Regions from separate parts of the Vagococcus entomophilus genome, predicted to be linked through region 2. Evidence: a T-box and tRNA genes for the amino acid it is inferred to sense, from the RefSeq annotation. Region 2 holds a T-box; the other holds one or more tRNA genes.
What was found. The T-box of region 2 lies ahead of leuS (leucine--tRNA ligase). A T-box ahead of a tRNA ligase gene usually reads a tRNA of that ligase, here a tRNA-Leu.
Positions count from the first base shown of each region.

Region 1: it encodes a tRNA-Leu, which carries the amino acid that the T-box ahead of leuS (leucine--tRNA ligase) is inferred to sense. The anticodon was not compared.

Region 1 covers NZ_NGJZ01000001.1:1,113,617-1,124,387, reverse strand. Annotated here, with positions in the region: gene CBF30_RS05325 (alpha/beta hydrolase family protein) at 372-1,559, shown strand; gene CBF30_RS05320 (MarR family winged helix-turn-helix transcriptional regulator) at 1,546-1,971, shown strand; gene CBF30_RS05315 (LacI family DNA-binding transcriptional regulator) at 2,162-3,187, shown strand; gene CBF30_RS11815 (glycine zipper domain-containing protein) at 3,162-3,302, shown strand; gene CBF30_RS05310 (PTS transporter subunit EIIC) at 3,427-4,863, shown strand; gene CBF30_RS05305 (glycoside hydrolase family 32 protein) at 4,897-6,351, shown strand; gene CBF30_RS05300 (hypothetical protein) at 6,389-6,649, opposite strand; gene CBF30_RS05295 (helix-turn-helix domain-containing protein) at 7,142-7,591, opposite strand; gene CBF30_RS05290 (hypothetical protein) at 7,890-8,129, opposite strand; tRNA gene CBF30_RS05285 (tRNA-Leu) at 8,256-8,339, opposite strand; gene CBF30_RS05280 (alpha/beta hydrolase fold domain-containing protein) at 9,114-10,082, shown strand; gene CBF30_RS05275 (MmcQ/YjbR family DNA-binding protein) at 10,060-10,455, opposite strand; gene CBF30_RS05270 (hypothetical protein) at 10,529-10,717, opposite strand.
Region 2 covers NZ_NGJZ01000002.1:123,916-134,686, reverse strand. Annotated here, with positions in the region: gene CBF30_RS06635 (NAD(P)H-hydrate dehydratase) at 1-398, shown strand, start outside; gene CBF30_RS06630 (16S rRNA pseudouridine(516) synthase) at 409-1,149, opposite strand; gene CBF30_RS06625 (putative polysaccharide biosynthesis protein) at 1,224-2,858, opposite strand; gene leuS (leucine--tRNA ligase) at 3,155-5,569, opposite strand; T-box leader at 5,630-5,829, opposite strand; gene CBF30_RS06615 (L-type lectin-domain containing protein) at 5,914-7,947, opposite strand; gene CBF30_RS06610 (DUF916 domain-containing protein) at 8,130-9,110, opposite strand; gene CBF30_RS06605 (hypothetical protein) at 9,128-9,598, opposite strand; gene CBF30_RS06600 (WxL domain-containing protein) at 9,641-10,132, opposite strand; gene CBF30_RS06595 (LPXTG cell wall anchor domain-containing protein) at 10,125-10,370, opposite strand; gene CBF30_RS06590 (bacterial Ig-like domain-containing protein) at 10,370-10,771, opposite strand, start outside.

The DNA.
Region 1 (10,771 bases), on a different contig from region 2:
AACGTTATACATGAAGATTCGTGATAAAACGAGACCACATGAGAGTCCAAACAGGACTCTCATGTGGTCTTTTTATGTTTGTTTAAAGCGTTTCTACCGAACAACCATTCATAAAAAGATAAATTGCTATAAATCAAGACAATGATTCTTGTCTGAAAAGTAAATAGCATACAAGCCGCTAATGTAGTTTTTAAAACCTAATTTAGCTGAGAGCGGACTAGCACTTTTACTCATTTTTTTCCTGCAAACTAGATTTAAAAAAAGTTTTTGCTTTTTATTGTCTTTTTTTAGATAGCATGCTATATTATTTTTATATTACATAGCACGCTACGTAATTTGAAAAGACAATAAAAAGAAAAGAGGAATGACAGATGGGATTATTTTTTAAAGATAAGGCATTTGATTTTGAAACTATGAGAACGTTAAACTATTATAATTATCAAGGGGCAGAGCTAGGCGAAGTTTTGTCTGTTTCTAAAAAAATTGAAGAAGAAAATTTTGAGAGTTGGTTTGAACATTGGCAAAAATTAGCACAAACAGTGGAAAAACTTGGTCAAAACTCTTTAACCAAAAAGCATAAAGTGAGTGCTAGAGAGGCCTATCTTCGAGCAAGTAATTATTACCGAACAGCAGAATTTTTTATGGAAAATTCAGAACCTAAAAGGATTGCCTGTTATCAAAAGAGTGTTCAGACCTTTGCAGAAGCAATGAAATTGTTTTCTGTGCCGTGTAAAAAAGTAGCCATTCCATTTGAAGAGTACTACATGCATGGATACCTTTATGTTACAGCAAAAGAAGCACCGATTCTTATTTTTATTGGTGGATATGATTCAACCGCGGAAGAACTTTACTTTTCTGGAGCAGCGGCGGCGATAAAACGAGGATACAATGTGTTGATTTTTGATGGTCCAGGACAAGGAGAAGCGTTGAGAATGCAAGGCAAAGCAGGACGTTTTGACTATGAAAAACCCATTAGTGCGGCCATTGACTTTTTAGAAAAAGATCAGGATGTAGATACGACTAAATTTATTGGCTTGATGGGAATGAGCCTGGGTGGTTACTATGCAGCGAGAGCCTCTGCTTTTGAGCCAAGAATCGATGCGTGTATCTTGTTTGATGTCTTTACGAATGTGTGGCAATCCATTATCCAAAAAACACCAATGCTTGGCAAACTAACTTCTGCAACGCCAGAAATGAGAAAAACCATGTCCGCCCAAGCGGACGCCAATACCCGTTGGTTGATTCAAAATGGTTTATGGGTATTTGGCTGCAAAGATCTACCTGAATTGGTGAGAGAAGTTCAAAAATACAACTTAGAACCAGTTGCTGCACAAATCAAGTGTCCGATGCTATTACTTTTTGGTACGCAAGATCATTTTGTCAATGAAGCACAACTAGAATTATTAAAAAGTAGCTTGACGTGCGACTATCAAGATTATATATTTGATGAGGAATTAGGTGCTCAAGAACACTGTCAAGAAGGAAATCAGTCTTATGCTAGTCAAGTAATTTTTGATTGGCTAGATGAAAAAAAGGAGGAAAAAATTGAATCTATTTAAGAGTCATGGGTTTAAACTGAATCGGTTGTCCAATACCGCTTCTACTCAGCTTGAAAATGAGTTGATGAGGAAGTACGATGTGACGCTGAGTCAATGGGCCGTGCTGGCTATTGTCTGGGAGCACGAGGGGATTCGTTCTTCTGATTTACAGGAAATATTGCATGTGAAAGTTTCAACCGCTTCTGGCGTGATTAAGAGAATGGAAAAAAAAGGCTTGATTGTAAGAAAAAAAAATAGAGAAGATCGTCGAGAAATGCACCTTTATTCGACTGAGCTGTCTAAGAATATGGCAGTAGAAGTGGTCGAAACTGTAAAAGAATTAAACCGTGAAATGCTGCATGGATTTTCTGCTGAAGAAAAAGAATTATTTATGAATCTGATGGATCGAGCCTATAAAAATCTAACCCAATAATCAATCGTTTCAAGAAGTGATTTTGACAAACTTGTCTCGAATTTAAGAATAAAAAAATGTTCTGCTTCTATCATTTACATGGATAGTAAGAACCTGAAATGTAACTTTTGAGTTATGTCTCAGGTTCTTCTTTGTGTTATAATAAACTATCGAAAATGAAGGATTTAGAGGATACAAGTGAGGAAAATAAATGGCTAATATGAATGATGTTGCGAAAATTGCAGGTGTATCACGTGGGACGGTGTCTAATTATATAAATGGGGTTAAAATAAAAAAAGAGTCACAAAAAAAAGTAGAGCAGGCAATTCAGGAGTTGGATTATGTTCCAAATCAAGCAGCTCGCGCCCTTAAAACACAAAAAAGTAATTACGTTGTGTTTATTTTGCCGACGATTTGGACGCCTTTTTTTTCAGAATTAACCTATTATTTGCAACTAGAACTAAACAAATGTGGACTAAAGATGTTGCTGTGCAACTCACAAGATGATTACATTCAAGAATTAGAGTATATCAGAATGGCACAAGAACAGAAAGTGACAGGGATTATTACGATTTCATATAGTGATATTACTCCGTATCTGACAGCCAATTTGCCAATTGTTTCAATAGAACGCTATTTTGATGATACAGTTCCTTTTATTACCAGTGACAACTTTGGTGGTGGTCAGCTGGCTGCTCAAAAACTACAAGAGTTGGGAAGTCAAAGACTTTTGATGGTTGTCAGAAAAATTAGCCATAATTTAGGGTTACAAGAGAGACAAAATGGCTTTATTAGCTATTGCCAAAAAGCGCACATGCCATTTGATGTATACTTGGATGAGGGAAACTCTGCTGGTTTTAGAGCGCGTGTCTTTCGATTTTTTGAAAACAACTACCAAGCAAATATTCCCTATGATGGGATCTTTGCTGCGACGGATCGATATGCAGATTATTGTTACGATGCACTGGTACAAAAAACACAGTGGCACCTGCCCGAAGATATCCAGCTAATAGGCTTTGATGGATCTAAAAGTTACCAAAATGAAGCATTGAAAATTTCGACGATTCGTCAGCCTGTCGCTCAAATTGCTGAGTTGAGTGTAGCCGAACTCATAAAATTAGGTTCAGATCGGAAGAAGTCTAAAAAAACAAAATATATTTTACCGATAACATTTTTAGCAGCACAAACAACTAGAGAAAAGAGAAAAAAAAATGAAGAAAAAAAAAGGAGACAATAAAGGCCTTGCTTTGGGCCTTTGTTTCGGTTTGATTTTTGGTCTTACGATGCATAACTTAGCTTTAGGAATTGGAGTGGGGCTTTGTTTTGGGTTAGCATTTGATGAAAAAAAATAAAAGTTCTATTTTGGAATGAAAATTTTTGTTAAAAAAACAAAGAAAACGTTTGCAATTTTGGAACGTTCCATATATAATCAAATTATAAATTGGAACGTTCCAAAAAATGGAAAGAGGGAATCAAATGGACTATCAAAATATTGCAAAAGAAGTATTGTTAGCTGTTGGTGGAAAAGAAAATATACAAAGTGCAGCGCATTGTGTCACGAGGTTGCGTTTAGTTTTGAAAGATAATAGCAAGTATGATAAAGAAACTTTAGAAAATATCGAAGGATCAAAAGGTGTATTTTTTAATAGTGGTCAATTACAAGTGATTTTTGGAACGGGTGTTGTAGACCAAGTTTATGCAGCTTTTGTGAAACAAGCTGGGATTGAGTCAAGCTCCGTTGCAGATGTGAAAAGTGCAGCGCAAAAAAATCAAGGAAAAGTCCAAGAATTTTTTAAAGCATTTTCAGATATTTTTGTTGCCTTAATTCCTGGTATTGTAGGTTGTGCGATGATTTTAGGCTTGCGTTCACTATTTATAACAGAAGGAATTTTTGGTCTAACTGGAAGTATGGCGGATAATTATCGCTGGGCTGCTGATTTGGCAAGCTTCTTTAATATAATTGCTACCGGACTAAATTTTCTACCAGTTTTTGTTGCTTACTCCGCTACGAAACGGTTTGGAGGCAATCCAGTATTAGGGATTATATTAGGTCTAATTTTGGTGCATCCAGATTTGGGTAACCGTTTTGAATTTATGCAAGGAACATTAGATTCTGTGAAATATTGGGATTTTTTCGGATTTAACATTCCTCAAGTTGCCTTTCAAGGAGGGATTTTTCCAGCTATTTTAACGTCATTATTTATGGCGAAATTTGAATTATTTTTAACGAAGAAGGTTCCACAAATCTTGACATTCATACTCGTTCCAACGATTACCATCATCGTTTCTGCTCTTGCGTTGTTCCTAGTCTTTGGACCATTAGGAGATATTGTTGCGGCTGGAATTGGTGCATGTGCTGATTTCTTATACAATAAAGCAGGAGTCTTTGGAGCATTTGCATTTGCAGGCTTGTTACAACCATTGGTGATTACGGGAACACATCATATGATTGGAAGTATAGAAGCACAATTGATTTCCAGTACAGGTTTTAATTATATTCAGCCTTTGTGGGCCGTTTCAATTATTGCACAAGGTGGTGCCGCTATGGGGATGTTCTTTTTGGCAAAGAAAAAATCAAAACGTAGAGAAGTAGCACTTTCAAGTTTTGTTCCAACCTTAGTTGGAGTATCAGAACCCGCAATTTTTGCAGTTAACTTAAAAGACTCAATTATTCCATTTATTTTAGGAGCAATTGGAGCAGGGTTTGGAGGCGTCTATATGAAATTGTTTGATGTAAAAGCACTTGGGTTTGGTTTAACAGGAATTCCTGGGATAACGATTGTCAATCCACCACAAGTTATTCATTATGTTATTGGTTGCTTATTATCCTTTGTGTTACCGATTGTATTTATTTTGATTTATCACAAGGTGAAAGGTATCGCTGGTGCTGAACTGAAAAACGCAGCGTTATAAGGAATAAAATAGAGATAAGTTGAGAGGGATTGTATGAAATTTTTAGAGATAGACAAGTATCATTACGTAACGGCAAAGGATCAGGGATATTTGCGCGAGTTAGCCAAATTTGTAAGTAAAAGTGAATTTTTACCTAAATTCCATATTTATCCCAAATCTGGATTGATGAACGATCCAAATGGATTGAGTTATTATAATGGAGCCTATCATGTGTTTTATCAGTGGTTTCCATTTGATGCAACTCATGGAATGAAGCATTGGGGCCATATGAAATCTCAAGATTTGTTGCACTGGCAAGATTGCGGACTAGCCTTGATTCCAGATCAGGAATATGAAAAAAATGGCTGCTATTCTGGTGGGGCAATTGAAAAAGATGGCTTGTTGTACCTTTTTTATACTGCAAATTACAAAACCAGTGCAGGAAAAATTCCTAAACAAGCACTGGCCATCATGAATCAAGCGGGTCAAATCGAAAAGTATGCACAAAATCCAATCTTGGACGGGGCGCCAAAAGGATATAGCGGGGAGTTAAGAGATCCTTTCGTCTTTGAAAGAGACGGGGCATACTACATGTTATTAGGTGGAAGTGCGGATGAAACGGGGACAGCAAAGAGTTTTGGTCAAAGGGGGGCACTGCTCTTATACCAAAGTAGTAATTTGATCGACTGGGCATACAAGGGCGAGGTGGAGTTGCCGATTGAAACAGGCTACATGTTAGAATGTCCTAGCCTAATTGAGGTAGACGGAAAAGAAGTACTCTTTTTATCTCCAATGGGCTATCAGCCACAAAAAAACCGTTACCAAAATCGGTTTGCCTCGATTTATTTGCTTGGAAAATTGGATGTTTTAAATCTGAGGTTTGATGTCGAACAATGTGATGAATTAGATGCGGGCTTTGACTATTATGCACCACAAGCTTTTTATGCAAAAGACAATGTTCCTTTGAGCTTTGCTTGGTTTGGTTGCGGGGAACCGTTGTATGAAAGTGACAAGGAAAAGTGGAAGCATGGCTTAACGATGCCACACGAACTATCGCTTCGCTCAGAACGGTTGCATCGTTTTCCTTCAAAAGAAATCCTTGCAGCATTTTCAATGCTAGAGTGCAATCAAAAATTAGTGGCACCAAAAATGAGCTTTTATCATTTTTCAACGGAGGTCAGTCGTGAACAAAAAAACGCAACAATTGTATTTGGAAATCCTGGGAATACATGGCAGTTAGACATTGATACAGAAAGTGGCGAGGTTATACTGGATCGAAGTAATTTGGCGACACCGATTGATGTAGAATATGGAGAAGACCGAAGAACGATACTAACCGCCAAAACAGCAATAATACAAGTGGACGTTTTTGTGGATAATAGTTTCATTGAAATCTTTCTCAATCAGGGAGAAAAAGTGTTTAGCTTTAGAAGTTTTAATCTAGCGAAGGATCACATGATAGTAAGTGAAAGTGTAACTAATTGTAAAATTGGTTACTACAATCGTTAAAAAGCATCGGAAACGGTGCTTTTTTTTTACAAGCAGATTAGTTTTCTAAAGGTAAATGGTCAATCGTTTTACTCATTTTTTGGATAAGTTGAATGTAGTCTTGATAAAATAAGTGAAATAAATAAGCACCTGCTTTGGTAGGATTTGTCATGTTTTCTGAATCGCGGTCAAAAATAGGATACGTGGCATCTTCAACAAACGCAAGTGCCTCTGCCCATGCTTCTAATTGAATAAACTGTTTGCTGATTTCTTCATACTCTGAAACTGGAAACCGATAATATTGTGTATTTTCTATCATTTTTTTCTCCTTACAGTTAATTTTTAGACAACCTAGTGTTAACTGGTTAACATAAGTATAAGACTTTTGGGTACAATTAACAACTAAAAAAAGGTCTTAAAATGAAAGTTAACAAATCGAAGACAAGGACCGAGAAGAAGAGTGAATTTTAGCTTGAACAGCTGGTTGAATCAAAAATTAAAATCGTTAGTGGGGGGATTCTATTTCCGGTAAGAAAGAGAAAAGTAATGAAAGAAAATAAGGGAATTGGCTTTAGTATAAAAAAAGTTGCAGCAATTTTTGCAGCAACTCCGATTTCCTTAATGAGAATTAATCAGTACAGCTAGGAGATATGGAAGTTGTAATAAGAAAGGACACTGTTAGTAACAAAACAGTTATTCAGTATTTCAAGAATGAAAAGCTAATTCAAGAGGCTACAACTGAAAAGGATATGCAGAAAGTCATTGATTATTACAGTGGTTTAAAAGAGTAAAAAAAAGACAGAAAGAGTAATTATCTTTGCTGTCTTTCTCTGTTTTCTTCTGTGATTAACTTGATATTTTGTTTCAGTAGTCTATTGAGTTCAGAAGGCATTGTTCCTTCCTGTTTCCATTCAGCAGACTGCTTTATAAACTTAGTTTTTTCTTCACTAGGAAGCCTAACTTCAAGTATTTCTGAAATATCTGAAACCCTAAGTGCAATCATCATAGCGAATAGGTGACTGAGGTTTATTGTAGGTCTGAACTTATTATTACAGTATTTACTGATATCCCCTTTACGAATCCCTGTTAATTCTGCCAATGTAGATTGTGTGAACTCTCTACCGTCAGTAGTTCTACGTCTTTCAGCAATAAGCTGATTTACCTTAAACCTAAGTTCCATTGAGTCTGCAGAGAGGACTGTGTTTTTTATTGCACTGTTTGTCTTATCACTAAAACTGTCCTCAGTGAATTTGATTGTCATTTCTATTTCCTCCAATTAATGTTTGTTCACTTATTATAGCAATATACTGAAACCTCGAGAAGAAAACGTGCGTTCTTGTTCGATCAAAAGTGTTATTGTAATGACACGCAATAAACCATTATATCTTGTATCATTTCAGTCAAGGTAGCTGAAAATCACCATTGTTCTAAAGGTGTGCCAGAAAAGGGATAGAATAAAAAGAGAATGCTGTGTAGAAAATAGTATCCCTCTGTTAGAGCTAGAGCGTAGATATGATGAAAATGATGTGGCAGAACAATTACGCTTATTTTAACTGGAACTAACAGTCATTCTCAGATAGCTTAACAAGATTTTGCTCAATTTCAAGTGCAGTCAAGTCTCTTGCTATTGAACTGAATGTGCTTTTATAGTGACTGACTGTCCTATCACTCACACCTAACAGCCGTCTACTATCAATAAAATCATGAATTGCTTCATCTTTATCTACAGTCTTCACACCTGATAAAATTGTCAACTCTTCTTTGCTTAGCTGAGAGGCTCTTCTCATTCTTTTTGTCATAGTATACACTCCATTTCATACAAAATTGAAGGGACTTACTACTTAATAAAATAACAAAAAAGCCTTGGATTTGCTGGCATTCCACCAGCTTATTCCATCAGCTTCTTACTATGATTTAATTCATTATGCGGCCGAGAAGACTCGAACTTCCACGGGACTTACTCCCACCAGCCCCTCAAGCTGGCGCGTCTGCCATTCCGCCACGACCGCAATAAGCGTAACAAGATTAGTATAAAAGGTGAAAGGCTAGCTGTCAATAGTTTTGTGCGTATAGTTAGTCATTCATTGTGTGAATAGCTAAACACTATAGAAAGTTTTTCTTAGGTAAAGGAAATTATTTCTGGCTTCCTCATTTTTGGTTAAAACAGTGTGTAGATAAAATGCGCAATGGCTAAAATCAACATTTCGTAGCAAACATCTTTTGAGAGTGTTAGGAGTTTTGTGTGGAGTGTAGAAAACATATGCATTCATCCTTTCTGCTTTTAGCATAAAGAAAGAATAGCGTAAAAAACTGAATTGAAGCTTAAAACAACAGCACAAAGAAAGAATGATGATCGAGTACTGCAAAAATTAAAATTTTGTATAGTTAAACAAAAAAGCAAGTAAAAAAACGAAGATCATTTGTCTCAAAGGGATAGATACTATAAAATTAAAAATGAATATAGTAACAAGCAGCAAGTCAAATGAAATGAATTTGAGGAAGCAAAGACTATTTCTTCACATTTTACATGGTACACTAGCTAAAAATTCAAAGTTAGCTTTTCACCTGTCTAACATTTCGGTGGCATTGAAACAGATACCCAAGTAATAAAAAAGCTAAGTGGGTCTGTTTATCTATTTTGACAGGTTAGGTATTGCTTTTCTTACCATGAATAGAGCTGGTACGGAATCCATTAGTGATTGAGAGCAGCGCAATGGCTAGTAGTAGACTTCATCTGTCTGTTTGATTACAATAAAATTAATGAGGAAAGAAGGAAAGAATCTATGAAGAAAAAAATGGTTTGGTTAGGAGCTTCTGTCCTAGCGGTTGCAGCAGGAATCAAGCATCAGGCTAAAAAGAAAAAGCAAAGTGTAAGTAGTCTAATGATCGAACAAACCTTAAAACAGATCCCGATTTTTCCAGATGTACGAAAACCAAAAGAATATCAAAAACTTTTGGAAAAAAGTGAAGCGGGCTATACATTGCCAGACTATGTGCGTAGTATGTACAATGCGTGTGAATCAAAAGAACTAAAAAATACAATTGTCATTAAGCCAAAAAATAAAGTAAGCCAACGAACTATTTTTTATCTCCACGGGGGTGCGTATTGGTTTCAACCCATGGTTGCACATTTTCGAATGCTGTCTAAATTAGCTGAAAGTTTAGAAGCACAAATTATCATGCCTATTTATCCCAAAGCACCGTCCTATCATGCAGAGGATGTCCACAAAATGGTGGCACAAACCTATGATGAGATGTTAGAAAAAGTAGCTGTTGATCCTGCACATTTGACGTTTATGGGAGATTCTGCCGGTGGGGGACTGGCACTGAGTTTCTTGCAAGTATTAAAAGAGACTAAAAAACCCATGCCCCAAAGAGCCATACTCTTGTCACCATGGTTAGATGTAACCGGAATGAACCCACAAATTCGCTCTTTACAAAAGAAAGATCCTATGCTACCAAATGATCGCCTAAGCTACTGTGGCCAGGTCTACGCAGGAGCATTATCCACTTATTCACCATTAGTCAGTCCTTTGTTTGGTGAGTTAAGTGATCTGCCCCCGATAGATGTGTTTGTGGGAACGCATGACATTTTATATGCAGATGCAAAAGCATTAGAGGAGCAAGCAAAAGAAGAACAGTTGCCGATTCGGATATGGTCTTACCGGCACATGAATCACGTTTTTGTGACTTATCCGATACCAGAAGCAAAAGAGGCGCTAACCATTATTAAAAATCTGATTCTTTCATAGAATTTGTAAGGGAGAGTTGGTCTTTTTTGCTTAATTTTTGATAAACTAGTGAGTAAGATGCTAAAATCATTTTTTCTAGCTCAGCAGTTGATAGTTGCGAAGTTCCAAGCTTAATCGAATTCCAATGCACCTTATTGGTATGGTAACCTGGTGTAACGTCAGTGTATTGTTCGCGAAGAATCTCGTTTTTTTCAGGTAAGCCTTTGAGGGTCAAGAGTGCATGTTCATCAGGAATCACACTCATGATTCCAAACTGCTTACCCAGCAAATCAAAGTAATAAACATTCCAATCTTTTCGCAAGTAGACTTTGGCGCCGGTCAAGCGTTGTCCAAACGCAATCAAGTCAAGACTTCTTTGTCGATAATCTGTCATCAGATCCACTCCTTTTTTGTCGATAAGTGAAAAGCTAAAACGAGTGTACACCACTTCGTTTTAGCTTTTTTGATTACGCATTGTTTTTTTCGTTGTCTTCGTCTAAGTGTTTTTTTATATCTCGGTACAAAGAGTCATAGAGTTCCAAATCAAGCTCAATAGTTTTATTACTTCCCATAATTTGAGAAATCTTTTCTTGATATTGAATTGAGAAGATGCTAACGGCTAAGTCATGCGCACGTTGATCATTCGATAGTGTCATATTCTTCACCCCCGTTACGAAGAGTATAGCATGAAATAAAAAAAACACAAAAAA
Region 2 (10,771 bases):
ATGAAATGGAGTGGCAACGTTTAAGCGGCATCACGATTGCAGAACAAACGCCAGAAAAAAATCGCCAGGCTCAACAACAACTGGGCGCACAAATCGTTCTCAAAAAGCATCGCACTGAAATCTATACCGCTAAACAAACATGGAAAAATCCATTAGGAACTCCCGCTATGGCTACTGGAGGGATGGGGGACACACTAGCGGGCATGATTGCCGGTTTTTATGCTCAATTTCCGCACCACACTCAAACTCTACTCGCTGCTGTTTATTTACATAGTTTTATTGCTGAAAAAATTGCTCAAACACATTATGTTGTCCTTCCCAGCACCCTAATCAAAGAAATCCCACTTGCGATGAAACTTTTTGAGAGTTTTCAAGAAACGCGCACATCACTTCATTAAAACGTGCATCTTACTCATTTTTTCTTGTCTGATGTTCTTTAAGCAAGGCTACTTCATGGTTCGTTAATGACCTATATTGCCCTTTTTTCAAAGTTTCATCCAATTGTAACGGCCCCATCTTGGTTCTCTTCAATGCCACGACTTTCTTGTTTACTGCTTCAAACATCCTCTTAACTTGATGAAATTTTCCTTCTTGAATCACTAAGGATATAAGAGTTTGTGTTTCGGGCAAATGTTCACTATTTAAAATCGTCAATTGCGCAGGCAAGCAATGCTCTTGATTCGTAAGTTGCATCCCACGAGCAAAAATCTGTACATCATTATTTGTCACTTTTCCTTCAATTTTTGCGATATAGGTTTTATCGACATGTTTTTTGGGAGAAAGCAGTTCATGTGCCAAAGCACCATCATTGGTGATCAAAAGCAACCCGACCGTGTCTTTGTCTAAGCGACCTACTGGGAATAAATCCATCCGATAATCTTCCCTTTTAAATAAGTCCAAAACTGTTCGCTGGCTCTGATCTTCCGTAGCCGAAATTACCCCCTGTGGTTTGTTTAGCATATAGTAATAATACTCTTGATAAATAACTACTTCTCCTTGGACACTTACTCGGTCTCTTTCTACGTCTATGCTTTGTTTCCCCTCTTTTGCTAACTCGCCATTAACAGCCACGACTTTTTTCTTGAGCAATGCTTTGGCTTCTTTGCGGCTGCCAAAACCTGTTTGACTTAGAAATTTATCCAATCTCATCCAAATCATCCTTTCTAAAAGAGAAAAATGGAACAAAACATTTTTTGCTTAGTTTTGCTCCATTCTAACTTATTTTATTTAATCCTAAATTTTCTTCTGATTTTTGCTACCTTTTCCCCTAGCAATCGATCAGCTAGGCGAACTTTTAACGTTAGATAGCCATAAACCGCCACTCCTACAAGCATCGAAAAAATCGAAATAACGAAGGATTGGCTTTTACTGTCTGGGTTTAAAACGATGTAAGCAAGCTCTTTTGATACAATCGTAGCCAACATCATCACTAGACTTAGTAAGAAAATTAGTAACGTTCTTCGTGCAGTAAAGCCCACTTTAAATTTCGTAATATGATAGACTTTGCGAATAGTCAAGTAACTCGTTACAGCAAAACCAATGCCTGTTGCAAGTAATGGACCGTATACTTCGAACATTCTAATCAACGGGTATTGCAAGACTAATTTTACAACAAAGCCAATGCCCAGATAAATCATGGCCAAATTATTTTCATACAATCCTTGAAGTATCGTTGAGACGAGCATATAAAAGCCTAAAATTAAGCCCACATAACAGGCTTCTACTAAAACTGCCGCACCTAAATGATCTGGTGCATAGAACATGGTATTCAATGGTCGAGCCAAAACGATCATACCAAGTGTGGCTGGAATCATCACAAAGAAAAACAATTGCAGATTATCACTAACCTGAACCGCTAGCTCCTTAACGTTTTTTCGAGCGAACGTTTCTGTAATCAGTGGCAAACCCGCAGCAGCTAATGAAGTGGCAAGCGAGATGGTAATCATTGTGAGTTTATCAGGATTGGCACTAAATATACTAAATAGCTCATCCAGCTGACGAGCGGAATAATTGGTAAAACCACGCATCATCCATTCAAAGGTTGCTTGATCGACTAGTTTAAAAATTGTAATCCCTGACCCGACTATCACAAAAGGAACCGCCTCAAGTAACATCTCTTTAATAAGTGAGTTTTCAGAAACTTGTATCTGATTATTACTGTTAGCCTCTAAATAACGCATCTTAGGTCCCTGTTTTTTGTAGTACCAAAACAGTGCCCCAAAAGCGCCTACCATCCCTACAAAGGCTGCAAAAGTCGTCTGTGTAACCGCATGGACATAGTCTCCTTGACCAACTTTCATAATAATAAAGGTTGCCAGTAGCATATAAAAGACCCGAATAAACTGCTCAACTACCTGTGAAATAGCAGATGGCAACATATCTTGATAGCCTTGGAAAAACCCTCGAATGACACTCATACAAGGAAAGATTAGCACCGCCGCACTCAAAGCGCGCATGGTAGGGATTAACTCTTTGTTCCCACCAGACAACAGCGGTGCTGCGAAATACATGATCCCGGCAAAGAGAATACCCAGTCCTCCCATTAAAAACATCGAACGCTTGAATAAGCGTTTGCTTACTTGATATTCATTTAAAGAATTGTAATAGGCGATTTGTTTCGCCACCGCACTAGGAATCCCGGCAGTTGCAATCATTAAAAATAGCGCATAGATATTGTAGCCTTTGGTAAAGAGTGCATTGGCAACTTTGGCATTTTCGCCCATCCATGCATACCACGGAATGATATAAATGGCACCTAATAATCTGGAACTAATGCTTCCAATTGTCATCCACATGGATCCGCGTACCATCTTTTCTTTTGTGTTAAGCTCTTTGTGCACATAACTTTGTTCTGGCATTGATTCACTCAACTTTCTTCAGTTTTCATTCTTTTATTTTAATCGTTCTTTTTGAGATATGCAAACTCTTTTATAACCAAGTGAAGTTTTTCACTTTTTTTATTTAAACTAAAAGAATAACGTTTAGAATAGCAAGCGTTAACTCTTAAAAAAAGCCTGAATCTATGGGAATTGTGCTTTAAATTCAGACTTATTCTCGAAGATTGGGCTTGTTTTTACTCGTGCCACCTATTCTGATAATAAGAGCCTGAAACATAACAGTTATGTTTCAGGCTCTTATTTGTAATCATTGGACTTTAATTGGCTACAATGTTAACTAATTTGTCTGGAATAGCAATCACTTTTCGAATGTTTTTGCCAGAAACAGACTGTTGAATAGATTCATTGGCAAGTGCTAACTCTTCGAGCTCTTCACGAGTTAAGCCCGTTGCCACTTTTTCTTTTGCCCGAACTTTTCCGTTGACTTGGAATACAACTTCAATTTCATTTTCGACTAACTCTTTCTCATCGTATGTTGGCCATGATACGTAAGTCAAGCTTTCTTTGTTCCCTAAAATTTCCCACAATTCTTCGGCGATATGTGGCGCAATCGGTGCTAACAATTGGACAAATCCTTCTACGTATTCGTAAGGTAAAATTTCTACTTTATAGGCTTCATTGATAAAGACCATCAATTGAGAAATCCCCGTATTAAAATGCAGTTGTTCAAAGTCTTCTGTGACTTTTTTAACAGTTTGATGGTAAACCTTTGTCAATTTGCCATCGTTTTTAGTCGTAATACGATCACGCATGTTATTGTTCTCGTCTACAAATAAACGCCATACTCGGTCTAAGAATTTTCGACTTCCTTCCAATCCATTGTCATTCCAAGCAATAGAAGCATCCAAGGGCCCCATAAACATTTCGTACAAGCGTAAGGTATCGGCACCGTATTTGGCTACAACATCATCAGGGTTGACCACATTCCCCCGGGATTTAGACATTTTTTCGTTATTTTCACCTAAAATCATTCCTTGGTTATACAGTTTTTGGAACGGCTCCGCAGTTGGGACAATTCCTAAATCATATAAGAATTTATGCCAGAAACGTGCATAAAGCAGATGAAGAACTGCATGTTCTGCACCACCAATATAGATATCCACGGGTAACCATTTTTTTAATTTTTCTGGATCAGCTAATTGTTTTTTATTATGTGGATCCACATAACGCAAGAAATACCAAGAGCTTCCTGCCCATTGTGGCATAGTATTGGTCTCACGTTTGCCTTTTTTACCCGTCACAGGATCGACGACATTTACCCAATCCGTAATGTTTGCCAATGGAGATTCTCCCGTACCACTTGGCTTGATGTCATCTGTGACTGGTAAAACAAGAGGTAACTCCTCTTCTTTAAGCGCCGTCGTAGTTCCATCTTCCCAGTGAATAATGGGAATCGGCTCTCCCCAATATCTTTGGCGAGAAAACAACCAATCACGTAGGCGGTAACTTGTTTCCTTTTGCCCAACCCCTTTACCTTCTAGCCATTCTACTACTTTTTCGATTGCTTCTTCTTTATTTAAACCATCAAGAAATCCAGAGTGAATATGTTTTCCATCACCCGTATACGCTTCTTTTGTCACATCCCCACCTTCAATGACAGGAATGATTTCAATACCAAATGCTTGAGCAAATTCATAGTCGCGTTCGTCATGAGCTGGAACAGCCATAATCGCACCCGTCCCGTAAGTAGCCAGCACATAATCAGAGATCCAAATTGGAACTTTCGCCCCATTTACTGGATTAATCGCATATGCGCCCGTGAAGACCCCGGTTTTCTCTTTCGCCAAATCGGTACGAGCAAGCTCTGATTTTTTACCTGCTTCTTCAATGTAGGCTGCAACAGCTGCTTTTTGCTCGGGTGTTGTAATTTTTTGAACTAGTGCAAGCTCCGGCGCTAATACTGTATATGTTGCACCAAACAAAGTATCTGGGCGTGTCGTAAAGACTTCAAAAGAGTCTGCTGTATTTTCGACTGCAAATGTTACCTTTGCCCCGACCGATTTTCCAATCCAATGACGTTGCATCTCTTTGATACTATCCGGCCAATCTACTGTATCCAAATCCTCTAACAAACGATCTGCATACGCTGTGATCTTCAACATCCACTGTTTCATCGGAACACGGTGGACAGGATGCCCCCCACGCTCAGATTTCCCATCAATTACCTCTTCATTGGCTAAAACTGTGCCCAATGCTGGACACCAGTTGACCGGAACCTCTGCCTCATAAGCTAGGCCTTTTTCATATAATTTTGTGAAAATCCACTGCGTCCATTTGTAATACTCTGGATCTGTCGTGTTGATTTCTCGATTCCAGTCGTAACTAAAACCTAGTGAATTAATTTGACGCTTAAAGGTTTCAATATTCTTTTTAGTGAACTCAGCTGGATCATTTCCTGTATCTAGTGCGTATTGCTCTGCAGGAAGACCAAAAGCATCCCACCCCATCGGATGCAAGACATTGTACCCTTGGCTGCGTTTCATACGTGCAAGTGCGTCTGTTGCTGTATAGCCCTCTGGATGACCTACATGCAAGCCTTGACCTGAGGGATAAGGAAACATATCTAACGCATAAAAGTTTTCTTTCTCTGGGTTATTGGTTGTATTAAAACTATTGGTTCGAGCCCAATAGTGTTGCCATTTTTTTTCAATTTCTTTGTGTTGGTAGCTCATGCTTTTCCCTCCAAAATTTTGATAAAATAAAAAGCCTATAAAAGCGAACTAATTTCACTTTTATAGGACGAACAGTCAGACGTGGTACCACCTAAATTTCACACTGACAATGCAGTGCCTCTACATGATAACGGATGTACTTCCGATCTAAAATAGATATCAGCTCAAAGGTAAGTTCAAAAGGGCTCTTGTGTGTTTCCACTAGCCACACACTCTCTAAAAAGAACGGACTCCTTACTACTCCTCATCCTCGCATCTTCCCCTTTATACTACCAAATATACTATTAAAACGCAATATTTTATTGTTTTGGTGTCACGATGCTCCTATTTTCCAAATGGTTGGGCTATCTTGGAGTATTCCAGCCTTCTATTGGTTGCCATACTATTTTGTAATCCCAACTATAAGGAAAAACGTAAGGACTTCCTCCCAAGTCTGGTTGAATGTAAATATTAATCCAATAATCCTGTTGATTTTCACTTAAATCAAGAGTTGGCACACCAGGTTTTAGCTCACTCATATTATCTGCTTGGTCTTTTCTTGAGGCAACCGTATAGCCAACATTTTTATAATTTTGTGGAACAATTGTTTGTAGCGTAAACGTCTTATTTAGTACAATAGTTGTTGGCATGTACCGATACTCCTGATCATCAAACGTTGAATCTAAAAAGAAATTTCTTGTCTGTATAACTTCATGGGGCAGTTCCTTATTTTTCAGCTGAAGCTTCATGATAGCTAAATTTGGAACCACTAATTCACTAAGCGAGTTTAAAACCCGCTGTCGGATGAATAGGCTGCGTTTTTTGGGGGCATAGGTGTATTTAATCGTCGTATCTTTTTCTAGTTCCTCAATCTTAGGCCTTACACCACTGTGTTCCGACCCATCATTGATTTGATAATATATGCACTCATATATCAGCTCATCAAGAATAATCTCTTTCGCCTCTCCTTGATACTTCGCTCCGCCTTCTTTTTCTTGTATGCTTTCAGGTTGAATGTCTTTGATAATCGTATTGGGATACCCTGTTTTGGTTTGATACTTTTCTGTTATCGTATACATTGTTTGTAAATGGACACTGACTGCTTCAGACGTACTTCTAATTCCTGAAACGGATTGAATTTCAAACGTATTTTTTATCTCTTTCTTATGCTGCGGAATTGCTTTGGTTTTTACTCGATATCGAATAATAACTTTATCTCCTTCTCTAACATCTTCAGTGATGTAACGAAAATCCCCCTCATTCCAACATGTATCTGGCACCTTTTTTTCTGTGATATTACCTGTTGTCTTTTGAAATAAGACAGTTGTACTTCCTCTTTCGTAGCTCATAGCCTCGTTGTCAATTTTATCTAAGAAACTTAAATTCTCTTTCGTTGGCCAGTCGGCTGCTGAATTGTCATAACTTAACTCGTACTCGACTAATTGATCCTGTCGAGCAGAAGTCATCTCTTCAAAAAATTCTTCATTTTTTGAAATATTCCGCACCCTTTTTTCTAGTTTGCCAGCTTCTATTTGTGGCATATCCTTCATCGCAAAATTGTACTCCCCATATAAAGCACCCGATGAAGCCGTAAATCCCCAGTTGACGAGCTTGCTACCAAACTCTTCTTGCACGTTGATTAAGTTAGACTTGATTGTGCCTATATTCGTTAGTGTTCCATTTGAATTTCTTCTTTGTAATGAAACGTTTAATCTTCCTGTAATCCCTTTGTCTGTTGTCTCCCAACTAATTCGAAACAATTTCCAATCAGTATCATCTATACTTAAATTTTGTAAAGGCGTCCCGTATTTATTGTGCGCCCGTTGCGTCAGCATCGTTGCATAACTTCCAGGTTTCATAATTGCTACATGTGTTCCTCTTACATCCCGATCATAATCCGAATTATAATAGGGATCAATTTCTACTGTTAACGCATTTTTGATATAAGTATTCCGGCTGCCAGACCCGCCGTAAACCGAGATTCCCTGCCCAACTGCTCCTATAACTTGAGACAAATCTCTAGCATCATTATGAAGAGTGAACGTAACACCATCTGCTAAAGACCGACTACTGCCTCTGCTCATCCACATGTACATCGCCGTATCAAAACTTTTAGCTAAGTCAATTTTTCTTTTCCCCCACATAGCACCTACTTTTGATGTGCTAGCTGGTATTGGAACCACGATATTCTTCCTCATTTCGTGAACTCTTGCATCTCCAATTATTTCAAAATAGTTACTCAAATCGACCTCTGCAATATCGTCTGGGTAATAACTGGCTCGCGTATTAGGACTTGGTAACTCATCACTTAGCGTGTCTGCATACATAACATGACTATTTGCTCCTACTATAAAGCATAAGAATAAAAAACTACACAAAACTATTACCTGTTTCCTCATTTTTACACCCCTTTTTCAAACAATTCATTAGACTCATTATACAACCATTATTTGAAAAGTCAATTTTAAGCAGATGGATACCGAGTATGAATAACAAAAACTATTTGTACTTAAAGTACAGAGTAAAGTAAACAAACATAGGGCTAAAGAATCAAAATTGATTCTTTAGCCCTATCTAACAATTATTTTTTCTTTTTTATTTTCAATAAAATGAAACCAATTACAAACAAAACAAAAAACAACAGAAGTCCCATTATTACTGGAAAACCAGCTATCTTTTTACTTTTCGAAGACTGTTTTAATTGTTTAGCTTGATCATTTGATAGCACAATAGTCTTACTTTTTTTCCACACTTGCTTATCATGCTTCAATGCTATTTCCACATGATATTTGCCTGACTTATAAGCAGATTTTAAGTGTATAGGGTATGAAAAAGTAGTCTCAGGTGTAATATCTACCGTACTTTCTTGCTCATCCACTACTTTTTCTTTCTCGTTTTTTATCTTGACTTTAACAGAAACATTTTTTAAAAAGTTCGTCTCCACATTTGTTAGTTTCATGGCTAAAGCATAATGATTGACTGTTTCTTTTTCAAAAGAGATTGTCCCAAATTTAATTTTTGCGTCTGGACGTTGCTCAATATTCCCTCGAATCACTAGTGGAATATTATAGGCAATGACGTTGGTTACTCCTTGGGAAGAATTCTGTTGTTTTTTTTCTGAAATATGAATTCCTCCCATTAGAATCCCATTGAAATCTGCTTGTGGGAAAGTAAACTCCGTATATATATCCTGACTTGTATGGGCCAAAACTTTTACAACAGGAGGAAATCGGACCATTTCTGTTATTCGATGTCCTTTGGTCTCTTCTTTTTGTGTACTGGAATAATCGATAATCCCATTTTTATTGGTTTGCGCTTTATTTGTTGTCAGCGTATATTCTCGATCTTCATCTGAATTATTAGTAATTCGCACACCCACTTTTTCCGTCTTTCCCGGAGACCACTTGATGTCATAGAAACTAGTTACATTAGTAGTTTGATTTTCTGAAAAAATTGGACTCACTGAATAGTTGTCTGATTTTGTTTCTCCATGAGCAAGCAGTGGGACTGCAAACAACATAATTGTACCAAGCAATAAAGAACACCATTTTTTTTTATTCATTATTTTGACCATCTTCTTTATTCACCAATTTGTTCTGTGCGACCTTTTGTCAACGTCCATTCAATTGTACTTGTAAACTTTTTAACACTAGTTACTCCTTCATAGGATAAAGCAGCCTTAACTTTATCTTTATTTTCTCCTACTTTATTCGAAGTTGGTTTTACAACTACGGCTGCATCAGTAGAAAGTACCGTATCGCCTAATTTAACAGTTCTAGTTTCATCTTTATCTGTAAGTTTTGCGCTAATAGAATAACCATCCGTTGTTCCACTATAGTCTGTCACAGTATAACCAATATCCTGTGAACCAAAATCAACAATATCGGCTAAAGCTTTCTTACCAAAATCTATATTTTTATCCACATCAAGTGTTACATCTCCAGCAGTCACCTCTGCACTAATCGCAGTATTTCCATTTAAAGTATCATCAGCTAACGCCTGTTTTCCTCCTACTAATCCTACTAACACAATACCTAGTAACCCGCTCATCAATACATATTTATTTTTCATCTTTTTTCCTCTTCTTTCTCTTTATTCACTAATATTTTTACTTGAAACTGGTTGCAAATTCCATTCTAAGTTTGCTACATAAGTTCCTGCTGTAGCATTTTTTGAAATACTTACTTGAGCATCCAAACTAATTTTTTCTTTCATGCTTTTTTCAGTTTGATTGACTACTACCTGAGCATTATTGGTAATTTCTTGGTGGGCAACTTTTAGCACATAGTTATCCTTATATGTATTAAAATTTGAAGACTTCAGTGTAATTTGCCACCCTGCATCAATTCCACGATTATCAATAATAGAAGACGTTAATGCTCCCACTTTTTTAGTCTGATTTTCGCCAGTTAACTTAATGTTAAAAGAAAGGTCATTAGGCTGTGTCATGGAAAAATCTCCTGACACAATTTCACCGCTTATGACTGAGGTATTGCCCTTGTCCTCTGCAAACACTTTACCTCCACCTAAGCTACATAGTATCCCCAAAGCGATTGTACCGCCCAAAATAAAGCGTTTATTCACATTTATTCCTCCTATTCATTACTTGATAGCCTAAGACTGCTGTACCACTTACCACAAGAATAAAACCACCAGCAATCATTCTTTGATTGGCTTTTTCTCCTGTTTGAGGCAACTTTTCTGCTTTCACCAGAACTCCGGTCACCTTTGAATGTACCTCAGCAGCATGTGCTATCCCGGTTGGAATACCTACTATACAAAAGAACATGAATATGAAAATAACAATTTTATACTTTTTCATCATTCTTTCACCTCATTCGCATTTGGAGAGAGTGTCCATTCAATCTCTGCTGAATCTTTTCTTAACTCATTTGCCTTACTGTAATCGATATAGATTCCTGTTTTGGTATTCCATTCCTGATTAACAGTTGTTTCACCGATTGCTGTACTTGTTGCAATAGTAGCATTTTGATTAAGAAGTTGGTTTCCATTATAAATATAGTTACTAAAATCTTTGGTTTCTTTTTGAATCTTTGCAGTAAGAGACCAACCATTTTTCAAAGAACTTGTTACAACGATATCTTGTCCTTTTTCCCAAGTCAGAGGATCCATATTTGCCCCCAAACGAACGCTCCCAAACCCTACCGATTCAGGAACAGTCAGGCTCAAAGCCGGTTCAACTGTAACAGTTCGTGTTTGAGT